Regions from separate parts of the Colwellia sp. BRX8-9 genome, predicted to be linked through region 1. Evidence: predicted binding sites of a transcription regulator. Region 1 holds the regulator's gene; the other holds the start of a gene.
What was found. Region 1 encodes FNR, which switches genes on or off when oxygen is low (the NO sensors DNR and NnrR bind a similar motif). Its sites were predicted from a motif close to TTGATCTAGATCAA; they were not measured.

Region 1 (6,369 bases):
CTGGTATTCAAGGGAAAGTGAACGGTCAATACTTTCAAATCGGCAAACCTAATTGGTTGCTTAGCGAATCAAGTATGTTGGCAGAATTTGCGACGGCTTCTTGCCTATTAGTAGCAGACAACCAATTAGTCGCTGCTTTTTATTTAAGCGATGAAATTCGCAATGATGCCCAAACGCTGTTAGATGACTTAAAGAAATGTAATATTTATACCATCATGCTATCGGGTGATAACCCTGCTGGCTGTGAAAAAGTTCAGGCATTGCTACATTTAGACGAGATACATAGTACTTTGACTGCGGCTAATAAGATGGCGATAATAAAAAATCAGCCTAAAAACTCAACCGTTGCTATGGTCGGCGATGGTGTCAATGATACGCCAGTATTCGGCGCAGCCCATGTCTCGATTGCTATGGGGAGTGGCACCGATATAGCTAAAAGCGGTGCCGATGTTATCTTACTCAATAATCGTTTAAAGTCGATAACAACATTAAGACAGGTCGCCAATAAAACTCGTCGCATTATTTGGCAAAATTATTTTTGGGCATTCGGTTATAATGCTATCGTATTGCCCCTTGCCGTCTCAGGCTACATTACCCCCTATATGGCGGTTATAGGTATGTCTGCAAGTTCGATATTGGTTATCACTAACTCGTTACGTTTATTAAAAAAGTAAACGCAAACTTATAATAGAGCATAAAGACCATGAGCATTATTTATATTTTGATCCCCATAGCGATAATCCTAACCTCTATCGCCATTTATTTATTTTTTTGGGCAGTAAAAACTGAACAATTTGATGATTTAGAGAAACAAGGTATGAGTATCTTGTTTGATGAAGATGAAAACACTACCACCAAAAAGTCCACTGAAACCCATAGCGAAAATACAGCTAAAAATGATACGGGTAGTAAATAACAGCCATGTTGAGTATAGATTATTTATCGGCATTCATCATCGGCTTGTTAGGTTCGGGACATTGTATCGGTATGTGCGGTGGTATAACAACGATGTTAACATCTGCTATATCACCGCAACAAAAAGGCAGCGATAAATTTAAGCTGGTCGGTGCATATAATGTTGGCCGAATTTTTTCTTATAGCTTAATTGGGGCAATCGTTGGATTTAGTAGTTCTATTGCAATAAAGAATATTGGCGTTCCATTAGGTTTTTTACGGTTATTTGCAGCGGTATTTTTAATTTTATTAGGCTTGTATTTAGGCCAATGGTTAATGTGGCTATCAAAAGTTGAAAAAATGGGTAAGTTCCTTTGGCGTTATCTATCCCCGTTAAGTAAAAGGTTTATTCCCATTAATAATGCTAAACAAGCGCTAGCATTAGGAGCAGTCTGGGGATGGTTACCTTGTGGTTTAGTCTACTCGACATTAACTTGGTCCTTAGCCAGTGGAAGTGCCCTCAGTGGCGCCCTAATTATGACTAGTTTTGGTTTAGGTACTTTACCAGCCTTGTTAAGTCTTTCACTTGGCTCTTTTGGTATAAAGTCGTTGGTAACAAACACGAAATTCAAGAAAATAATGGCGCTAATGATAATTTCATACGGAATATACAGTTTAATGTTTGCATATCAGCAATTGTTTTAATATGATCGATAAATTAGGGATAACTCATTTAGGTTAATATGTATAAAAAGCCATGTTCTACATCTCAACATATTCATTGTCAAAACTGTAGTATCAGCGAGCTGTGTTTACCTTTCTCTTTAAATGATAAAGAGCTCGATACACTAGACAGCATTATTGACCGTAAACGCCCTATCCATAAAGGCGAACAAATTTTCCAAGATGGCGACAAAATGCAAGCTTTATACGCTATTCGCTCTGGAACATTCAAAACATTTACGGTTAATGAACAAGGTGAAGAACAAATTACCGGTTTTCATTTAGCGGGTGATTTATTAGGTTTTGATGCTATTGCTGAGTCAGAGCATCCTAGTTTTGCAAAAGCCTTAGAAACATCTATGGTCTGTGAGATACCTTACAATACTTTAGATTCATTATCGAATACGATGCCTAAGTTGAAAAAACAAATTCTTCGCATGATGAGTTCAGAAATCCGCGCAGATCAAGAAATGTTAACGCTACTTAACCGCAAAAATGCTGAACAACGCTTAGCAACTTTTATTTCAACCTTAGCCAGTCGCTATCATGCACGGGGTATGTCACTAACAGATTTTCGCCTAACGATGACGCGAAGTGACATTGGTAATTATATTGGTTTAACGGTTGAAACCATCAGTAGATTATTAAATCGTTTTCAAAAAAATGAATTAATCACAGTTGATGGAAAACTCATCACAATACTTAATATGGATAAACTTAACGAGTGTGCTTCACTGTAGTTTATCGCTTTTTTAAATAATTATAGATAAATGCTTAACATTAAAGATGTTAAGCATTTTTTTTATTGAAATATTATGATTTAAAGCAAATAATATCTATTAATTATGGTCTATTATTAATATTATTTAATAACTAGGGAGTAAATATTATGGATAAGTATAAAAAAATATTAGCCGTTATTGATCCAACCACTGAAAATCAAAAAGCGTTGAAACGTGCGATTGAATTAGCACGACATAGTGGCGGACAGATCACTGCATTTTTAACCATTTATGATTTATCTTATGAAATGACCACCATGCTTTCTGGCGAAGAGCGAGAAGCAATGCGTCAATCGGTTATTAATGATCGTAAACTATGGTTAGACGAAAAGATTTCAGAAACTGATCACCAAGACATAACCATAGATACCTGTATTATTTGGCATAATCGCCCATTTGAAAAGATCATAAAAAAAGTACTGGCTGAAAACTTCGATATTGTCATCAAAGGCACCCATCAACATGACAAGCTAAAGTCGGTTATTTTTACGCCAACAGATTGGCATATCTTAAGGAAATGTCCCTGCCCAGTATTACTGGTTAAAGACCATAGCTGGCCAAGCAATGGTAATTTACTTACCGCACTCAATATCGGTAGCGATGATGATGAGCACAAAGCGCTTAATAATAAGTTAACCCAAGAATCAATAGTGTTTTCTTCACTGATTAAAGCCAATGTTCATTTAGTGAATTCTTATCCAGGTACGCCAGTAAATATTGCCATTGAAATTCCAGAGTTTAACGCCTCTGAATATAACGACACTATGTTTAATCATCACAAAAGTGCGATGAAAGACCATGCTAATAGCTTTAATATTCCGCTTAAAAATACCCATGTTAAAGAAGGTTTACCTGAAGATGTTATTCAAAGTATTTCTAAGCACGTTGATGCTGAATTAGTTGTGTTAGGTACTATTGGTCGAACGGGGATTTCAGCGGCACTTATTGGTAATACTGCAGAGCATGTCATTGACCGCCTTAACTGTGATGTCTTAGCGATAAAACCTGATGGTTACCTCTCGCCATTAGCTTAATATTGAAATATGTAAATATCCATTAAAAAGCCGAGGATTTCCTTGGCTTTTTGCTATACTACGCGCGGTAAAATTCATACTTTTTATTTCAAATATCTCTAGGAAACACTATGAGCGCTCAATCAGCGACACCAATAACATCTTTAACACCCAGCCAAAAAATACAGCTGAGTAAACTTGAGAAGCGCTTAAGACGACATGTTGGCCAAGCTATCGCGCAATATAATATGATAGAAGATGGCGATAAAATAATGGTGTGCTTATCGGGTGGCAAGGACAGTTACGCCCTTCTGGCTATTTTAATGTTGTTAAAAGAATCAGCGCCCATTCATTTTGATATCGTTGCCGTTAATCTTGATCAAAAACAACCTGGTTTTCCTGAGCATATCCTTCCCGAATACTTAGAAGCTTTAGGTGTTGAATATAAAATTGCGCAAGAAGATACCTACTCTATTGTTAAAGATAAAATACCTGAGGGGAAGACCACCTGCAGTTTATGCTCTCGTTTACGCAGAGCTATTTTATACAAGGTCGCGGCAGAAATAGGCGCAACTAAAATTGCACTAGGCCATCATCGTGATGACATGGTTGAAACACTGATGCTAAATATGTTTTATGGCGGTAAATTAAAATCAATGCCAGCAAAATTGGTCTCTGATAATGGTGAGCATGTCGTCATTAGACCGTTAGCTTTTTGTAAAGAAGCAGAACTCATCCAATATGCACAACTAAAAGCGTTCCCAATTATTCCTTGTAATTTATGTGGCTCTCAACCTAATTTACAACGTCAAAACATTAAGAAAATGTTACAGGACTGGAATGTTAATCATCCAGGACGAATTGAATCTATGTTTACTGCCATTCGCAATGTGGTTCCATCACATTTGTGTGACAGTGAACTTTTTGATTTTAAAGGGATTAACGCTGATTCAGGCATTATCAATGGTGGCGATATCGCTTTTGATGATGAACCTATTATTGCCGCTCAATTAACAAACAACGTCAATATTGAAGACAATTCAAAAGCCAAACTTTCATTAAGTAACAGTTTGAATATTATAGAAATAAAGTAGAATCTACCTTAATTAATACCAAGTATCTAAGCGCGATAACAACACCAGTTAAAAGAATGAATGTTATCGCTCGCCATCATTATCTGACGCGTAATACAATAAGCCGAGCCTAAATAACCTTAGGTTTTGGCTTCGACAATATTTTATCAAAATACACTTTATTATGGCGGATCATTTCTGTTATTTCTAAGACATAATCAGTGCCTCTAATAGAATAACGCAGTAATCCTGTTGCTAAGATTTGTGGCGATAGTGGTTGTTCTTGAGCGCGTAACTGCCCTCTAATTGAACGAAAAACACCATAAGCATGATTTGTATTAATATTGTGTAAATAACGCTGTACCGCATGCTCTAAACTATTAAATGCCGCTACTTCATGTTTAGCACCGTCATCTCTTCCTCTTGGCACCATGCCACAACCCTTTTTATAGCACCACATACCAAAAAAGTTTAAACCAACTCGAGCAAAACGAGAAGTGCCCCAAGCTGATTCATTGGCTGCCTGCACTAATACTAGTTCAACAGGCACAATATCAATACGCAACAATAATTCATTAAGTTGCTGTAGCGGCGAGTGTTTTTGATTAACTTTATATTTCTTAATTAATCGCTCAAGCAAAGCTTGTTGATCTGCTAAAAGATTTTCCTCGAGGAAAAGTGTTTCTATCATCAAGGAGACTTCTGCCCTTAACATAAGAATATTGCTATTCTCTTGCGCTATTGCTGGATAAATATAACGGAAAAACTGACGTTTTTTCGTTTTAACATCGCTTATAGAAGCAAAGTTTGGGATCTTAACGTTATGAAGCGGTTGCTCAACCACTTTTACTTTCGCCTTGACCACAGGAACGATAACAACGTTTGTTACTTCCGGCGTGGGAAGTTCAAAAGTTGGCGCTAAAAAAGTGAAGGGCGCAATAAGCGCAAGAAAAAATACACTTATTAACACAGTTCTCATCAAATATTGAATGATCATAGTAGCCTTTTTGTTAACAATAAGGTTTTGCACAGAGCTTTACGCTGAAAATGTATCACTCGTTTGCTGAGCGGGTACATCCGTCGCTTGTAACTGCATGCCAAAAATCTCTCGATATAAAATGCCTTTAACATTATAAAATAGCGGCGCTATAAATGTTAATGCGACTAAGAAAAGCATAACACCAATCACTGAAAATTGTGTTTTAGCAAGAATGGCTAAGGGGATTAAAGATAAAAATAAAGTTAAAAAGAGTAAGCTATAAATAGCGAGTAACTTAAACCACTGAAAACGTGTAACTTGTAAACTCAAGGTGATAGCTTTTATCGGTGATAATTTTTTATCTACTACAAGCGGCAGTACTAATGACAAGGCGACCGCTAAATAAATACCTGGAAAAACAAATAAACTCATACCTAAAGTTATTAATACTGACGTTAACAGCGCACAAACAGCAACCCAACTGCCTCGTTTTAAGAAAGCAAAAATTAATTTACTATTGGTTTTTAAACCAACGGCATGAAAAACGCCCATCATCTCGACACCAACTAAAAAAGGATAGATAACCATAGTGACAACAATATTTAATAATGTTGTTGATTGTGGGTCTTTAATCACTTGTTCAATACCACCCATGGTATTACTGATCAAAAATGAAACAACAATCCCCAAAATAAGCGTAAAAAGTAATCCTAAATTAATAGCGATTCGCGAGCGAAGTGTTAATTGCCACGCCTCTTTTAATACCGAAGAAACGTCAATAGTATATTCACCCTGCAAAGACTTTTCTATGCTACCACCAATTTGTACTACTTTTTTTTCATCCACGAAAATGACTACCTTTGTGTAAATTTTTCAACATTATAGCAAGTTGATTTGATATTGGA
Region 2 (6,369 bases), on a different contig from region 1:
TTCTTTTGCCACACAAGTGGATGAAACTTACCATTTATCGCTACCCGCTTGGTTACCGGGTAGCTATATGATCCGTGACTTCGCAAAAAATATTACGGAAATTAGCGCTTATAATAGTGACCCAACAGCAGCTCAAAATACTGAGACAATTGCGCTGAATAAAACCGACAAACAAACTTGGAAATTTACCGCAACAAGTGTCAATACCTCAATATGTTATCAAGTATTCGCTTTTGATTTATCGGTACGCACCGCTTACTTAGACAGTGAACGTGGCTTTTTTAATGGCAGTTCAACTTTTTTACAAGTGCAAGAATTGCCAGATGAACGCTGTCAGTTGACGATTGCATTACCACAAGAATTAACGACTAAATCATCGCCACAGTTAAATAGTTGGCGAGTTGCCACGGGCTTAACACGCGCTACAGGCACTGATAAATATCAATTAGGTGATTATATTGCTAGAGACTATCAAGAACTTATCGATTGTCCTGTTGCCATTGGTCACTTTGATGCTTTTGAATTTGTTGTCGAAGGTGTTACCCATCACTTAGTCTTTACTAGCCAACATTTTGGTGATCGGGAGCGCCTAAAACGAGATGTAGCTAAGCTTTGCCAGCATCATATTAACTTATTTGGTGAGGTTCCTTTTAAAGAATACTGGTTTATTACCCATTTGTTAGGCAGCGGTTTTGGTGGGCTTGAACATAAAAACTCGACAATTTTACAAGCCAGTCGCTTTGATTTACCCAACCCTAATAGACCTGATGAAACGTCTGAAAATTATCAAACTTTTCTCAGCTTATGTTCACATGAATACTTTCACGCTTGGAATGTATGCCGCATTAAACCGAAAGAATTTATTCCTTACAACTTACAGCACGAAGTTCACACGAGACAATTGTGGGCCTATGAAGGCATCACGTCTTATTATGATGATTTTTCATTGTTTCGCAGTGGATTGATCAGTTTTGAAGACTATTTACTGCAATTATCTAAGACAGCTACCCGAGTATACCGGGGTAAAGGGGAACTAAAACAAAGTGTCAGCGACTCCAGCTTTGATACTTGGACCAAGTTTTATCAACAAGGACCAGATGGCGTAAATAATATTGTTAGTTATTATACTAAGGGCGCTTTAATTGCACTCTGGCTAGATTTAACCATTAGAGAAAAGTCAGCAGGTGTCTACAGCTTAGACACATTAATGCGCGAATTATGGATACATTTTGGTAGAACAAATATTGGTACCTGTGAGGAAGACTTTATAAACATTGCCAATATTCTCTGTAATGACGATATTACAGTAGCTTTTCAAGCCTTACTTAACAATACTCAACGTATTGAATTAGCCCCGTTACTTAAGCAAGTAGGTATTGCTTTTACCGCTCAAAAGTTCAAAAAATTTAATAGCTTAGAGACTACTGACAATAACGCCTATTCTCCTTATATCGGTGCACAATATAGCGCGTTACCTTTAGGCGTGAAAATTACTCAGGTTATTGAAAACTCTCCTGCAGCTGAAGCCGGCTTGGCAGTTAACGATATCTTACTTGCCGTAAATAATATCAAAGTGACTGAAAAATCGTTGCAGCAACTGGCTGATCATTTCCCAGAAAATACTGAGCTAACCTGCCACTATTTTCGTGACGATCAATTAATGACCGGTCACATTGTTTTTATTGATTCACCACTGGCGGCCATCGCTATTACAGAAGTAGACAGCACGCTTAGCAAAAAATGGCGCTGTAAAAATTAACTGTAAATTTTTTGCCACAAAAAAGTAAAACGCTAGTGTAATTAAAAACCCACAAACTAGTAACAAAAGTTACTTTGTGCAAAAATAACCTTGTTGCTTTCAAAACTAGAATATTAAGGGTTTAAAATGATCAAAATGAAACGAATTCACCACGTCGCTTATCGTTGTACTGATGCAAAAGTTACTGTTGATTGGTACAAAGAACATTTGAACATGGAGCTAACGGTAGCCATTGCTGAAAATGAGGTACCGTCGACTAAGGCACCAGACCCTTATATGCACATATTTTTAGACGCGGGCATGGGTAATGTTTTAGCCTTTTTTGAAATTCCTAATTCTCCAACCATGGGCCGAGATGAAAACACACCAACATGGGTACAGCACATCGCATTAGAAGTTGAAGATGTTGATGCACTTGTCGCCGCAAAAGAAGAGTTACAAAGTAAAGGTGTTGATGTATTAGGCCCAGTTCATCATGGTGTATTTAAATCAATTTATTTCTTTGACCCGAGTGGTCACCGCTTAGAATTAGCAGCGAATACCGGTACAGTTGAACAAATGAAAGAATTAAAAAGGGTTGCTCCTTTAATGATTGAAGAGTGGGCTGTTACTAAAGTTGCACCAAAACACGCGGCCTGGTTACACGAATAAAACTATTTTGCCCCTCGTTAATGGTCAAACAATATCCAATAAATAAAACTAAGCTATTATTTCTATTTAGCTTAGTTTATTGCGCACATGGTATAACCTAAAAATCACAACAAATTTCTCTCATTAACTGAACGAAATAGGACATTAGTACATAAAACGAAGGGTTTCGTATATAAAGCGAGCGTAACAATGTACTCTATTTGTGATTATTTATGTAAGACATTAACCATAGAGAAAACATGTTTTTACCATTCATTAACTTTTAAATAAATCAATAGACTTTAAAAACAATAAGTTAACCTTTCACACTCAATGAATTGTAAATAAATGTATATTTATAACTTGCGACATTTATAAACTAAGGTAAAGTATTGTCCAGCTACTTTGTAGCCAAATAACAAAATGGATTGAATTGCACGGAAAGCCTTAACCTTCTCTTATGAGAGGTTACTTTTAAAGAATACGGATGATTAAGTTAATATCAGGATGATTGTTAATATTTAGGTCAATAGACCGATAAGGACAACCCAATAAAGTGTCAGGATGACCGATAAAAAATGAACCGAGTATTTAACGCAACATAAAAAATAATAATACGTTAAAGCTTATAAACGGAATTGCTAATAGGTTAGGATAACCACTTAAAGTTTGATGAAAACGATGACTTGTTCATCGTTTTTTTATGTCTGAAAATTAATCATGAAAAACACTATCGCTGTTTCCTACAATATAACGTAAAATAGAACCATTGAATTTAAAAACGAAATTATTTTATGTCTCGTACCAAAAAATCTAGAAAACAAGGCAATGGTCCTATCGGCGCAGTAAAAGATGATAAGAAAAAAGCCCTAGTTCCTGTTGATAGAAAACCAAAGAAGAAAACAGGAAAGCAAGCCGGCAACCGACAAAAAGAAGCTTTTGATGCAGGTAAAGAATCTCACTTACCTACAGAAAAGAAAGATCCGCGCATTGGTAGTAAAAAACCAATAGATCTTGGCGGACCGGTAACAGCGGCGGTGCAACCTTTTAAAGCCAAAAACAAAGTAAAAGCAGATAACTCTCCAATTGCTGCTATTCGTGTTGTTGAAGCTGATACCTCATTGCAACAAGAACTCTTCGCTATTGAAGAAGATAGCCGCTTGCAAAGTATCCTTGCCCAGCAAGATGAAGATATTTCGCTAAGTAACGAAGATGTTGATTATTTCAATGAAAAAATGGAACGTCATCAACAGCTACGTGAGATACTCGGCATAGAAGATGAAGATGACGACGACGAATCACCTGAAACGACAAGCAAAGCAAAATCTGGTGATGATCTTTGGGATAAATTTGACAACAGTGACCTGTCAAAATTCGAATAAGGCTTTATCATGTTTTCAACTCCTTGGATTTATATAGTAGTTGGCGGAGTAATTATTATTGCTGCGCTTGCTTTTTATGCGGTGAAATTATTAAGCCAGCTAAAAGCGCAAACAGCTAAAATAAAACAGGCAGAGCAAGATAAAAAAATTGCCTTAGCAAAGCACGATAGTAAGATCCTTAGTAGTGTCGTGATTATTGCCCACGCAATGAAAGAAGAGCAATGTGATATCGCTGAGGGTTGTTGGCGATTGAGTGTATTGCTCGATTCTTTAAAGTTGAGCAGTGGTTTGTCAGCAGAGTTTCCTGCAGTCTTTGAACTTTATGATAAAATTAAACATATGCCTATTCTTGATGCAAGAAAGAAACTTGCCAAAAATGAGCGTATGAAACTTGATTTTGAACGTATGAAAGCAGAGAGCGATTTATCCGCACAGATAAATATTGACGTTATCTCTTTGCATCAATATGCCCAAGAACGTATGAGTGCGCTAGCAAGTTAATTTTTTACCAAGTTAACTTTTTACTAAGTTAATAACGCTTTGTTGCGCTCGATCAATATTGTTAATGTTTGCATTGTTAAACTGTTGCTTAGCATATACCCGTTACCATTCAATCTATATTTTGATTGATAACGCGTATATAAGTAATGGCTAACTCGGTAACCAACCATGCAAGCAAATCAATTTTTTGACCCTAAATTACTGTCTAAATATAATACCAGTGGACCTAGATATACCTCTTATCCAACGGCATTAGAATTTCATGATGAATTTTCTGAACAAGATTTCATCCAAGCAGTGAAAGATTCACCCAACCGTGAATTGTCCTTGTATGTACATATTCCCTTTTGCCATAGCCTTTGCTACTACTGTGGCTGTAATAAAGTAATTACCCGCCACCGTGACAAGGCCGATACCTACTTAGAGTTTTTAGCGGAAGAAATTAGTTCACGAGCTGAATTTTTTACTGACTACACCGTTAAACAACTCCATTGGGGTGGCGGCACACCCAGCTTTTTAACCCATATCCAAATCACAAAATTAGTCTCTTTATTAAAAGAAAAATTCACTTTTGCTGAACATGTAGAAATGAGTATAGAAATTGATCCGCGTGAAATTGAAATGAACCTTGCCGAACACCTCTTTGATTTAGGTTTTAATCGTCTAAGTATTGGCGTACAAGACATTGATAAAAAAGTACAAGAAACAATTAATCGTGTGCAATCAACCGAATTTATTAGCGACTTTATTGCCCATGCAAAGGCAGTGGGCTTCAAATCAATTAATATCGACTTGATCTATGGTTTGCCTCACCAAACTATAGAAACCTTTACAAAAACGCTTAACAAAGCTCATGAGATGGATGTCGACCGTATTTCATTGTTTAGCTATGCACATATTCCAAACCGATTTGCTGCCCAACGTAAATTACGTGACGAATGGTTACCCAGCGTGCAAGAAAAATTTGCCTTAATGAAACTTGCCATCGAAAAGCTTTGTGGATTTGGCTACGATTTCATTGGTATGGATCACTTTGCTAAACCTAATGACGAACTTTCTATTGCACAAAAAGAGGGTTCCCTGCACCGTAATTTCCAAGGATATACTACAAAGGGTGGTTGTGACTTGTTAGGATTAGGTGTTTCTTCTATTAGTAATATCGGTACTTCTTTCAGTCAAAATATTAAAGAATTGCAAGCCTATTATAAAGCGATAGATACTAGAAAAAATGCACAAGTGAAAGGGGTTAGTTTATCAACAGATGACGTGATCCGTGGCGAAGTTATTCGTGAATTAATGTGTAATTTATATATTGATAAAAAACAGATTAGTAAAAAGTACGACATTGATTTTGAAGAATATTTTGCTGAAGATTTACCACTACTGAAAACATTTATCAGTGATGGTTTGGTTGAAAATACTGCTGATTTTATTAAAGTAGATCAGAAGGCACGCTTGTTGATTCGTAATATTTGTATGAGTTTTGATGCTTACATGAAACAGCACGTTAACCAACAGCGCTTCTCGCGGGTAATTTAAGCGGAACTCTCACCTTTATAAATAATAAATAACTATAAAGGTGAGAAATTTAATCAATTTTTCCTAAACTAAACTTGTGGTCAGCACTTGAAAAAATTAATTCAACGCCTTTTTCTGTAACCTCTTCTTGTGCTAAATCGGCCCATTGGTAATAAACATTACGGTGAACTTTTGCCAATAAATTACGACGCACTAATACATATAATTCGCCGTTAGCATTCATCGTTAACGGATGAGTTTCATCAAGCACGAACTCGTCATCTACATTGGTACTAACCGTCATTATTGATTTGTTATCATCTTGCCAAGCCCATTGCGTTAATACAAAAGGGGCGTCTTCAACGATAATCTTAACTTTTTCAGCGGGTGTCACTAAAAAGTACTCGTCGCGATCACCAGCGACTTCTCTTAATAAAACCGAAGCAAAAAGTTTAACTAACGATAACCGTTTAAATATTGTGCCGCCATAAAACCAGTCACCATTACCTTTGACCTGTAGATCAATTTCGCCACAATACGGTGGGTTCCATGATTCTATCGGCGGTAATTTTTTAGTGT

Region 2: hemN (oxygen-independent coproporphyrinogen III oxidase) is a predicted target of FNR. The motif match lies at 4,315-4,328, and genes of this name have one in related genera.

What each region holds. Positions count from the first base shown of each region.
Region 1 covers NZ_JACGVN010000015.1:39,255-45,623, forward strand. Annotated here, with positions in the region: gene H4J70_RS13375 (heavy metal translocating P-type ATPase) at 1-674, shown strand, start outside; gene ccoS (cbb3-type cytochrome oxidase assembly protein CcoS) at 704-916, shown strand; gene H4J70_RS13385 (sulfite exporter TauE/SafE family protein) at 922-1,599, shown strand; gene fnr (fumarate/nitrate reduction transcriptional regulator Fnr) at 1,638-2,357, shown strand; gene uspE (universal stress protein UspE) at 2,507-3,433, shown strand; gene ttcA (tRNA 2-thiocytidine(32) synthetase TtcA) at 3,544-4,506, shown strand; gene H4J70_RS13405 (glucosaminidase domain-containing protein) at 4,616-5,482, opposite strand; gene H4J70_RS13410 (hypothetical protein) at 5,522-6,310, opposite strand.
Region 2 covers NZ_JACGVN010000009.1:20,236-26,604, forward strand. Annotated here, with positions in the region: gene H4J70_RS09315 (M61 family metallopeptidase) at 1-1,759, shown strand, start outside; gene H4J70_RS09320 (VOC family protein) at 1,886-2,410, shown strand; gene yihI (Der GTPase-activating protein YihI) at 3,184-3,771, shown strand; gene H4J70_RS09330 (DUF2489 domain-containing protein) at 3,781-4,272, shown strand; gene hemN (oxygen-independent coproporphyrinogen III oxidase) at 4,441-5,811, shown strand; gene H4J70_RS09340 (DUF1285 domain-containing protein) at 5,861-6,369, opposite strand, start outside.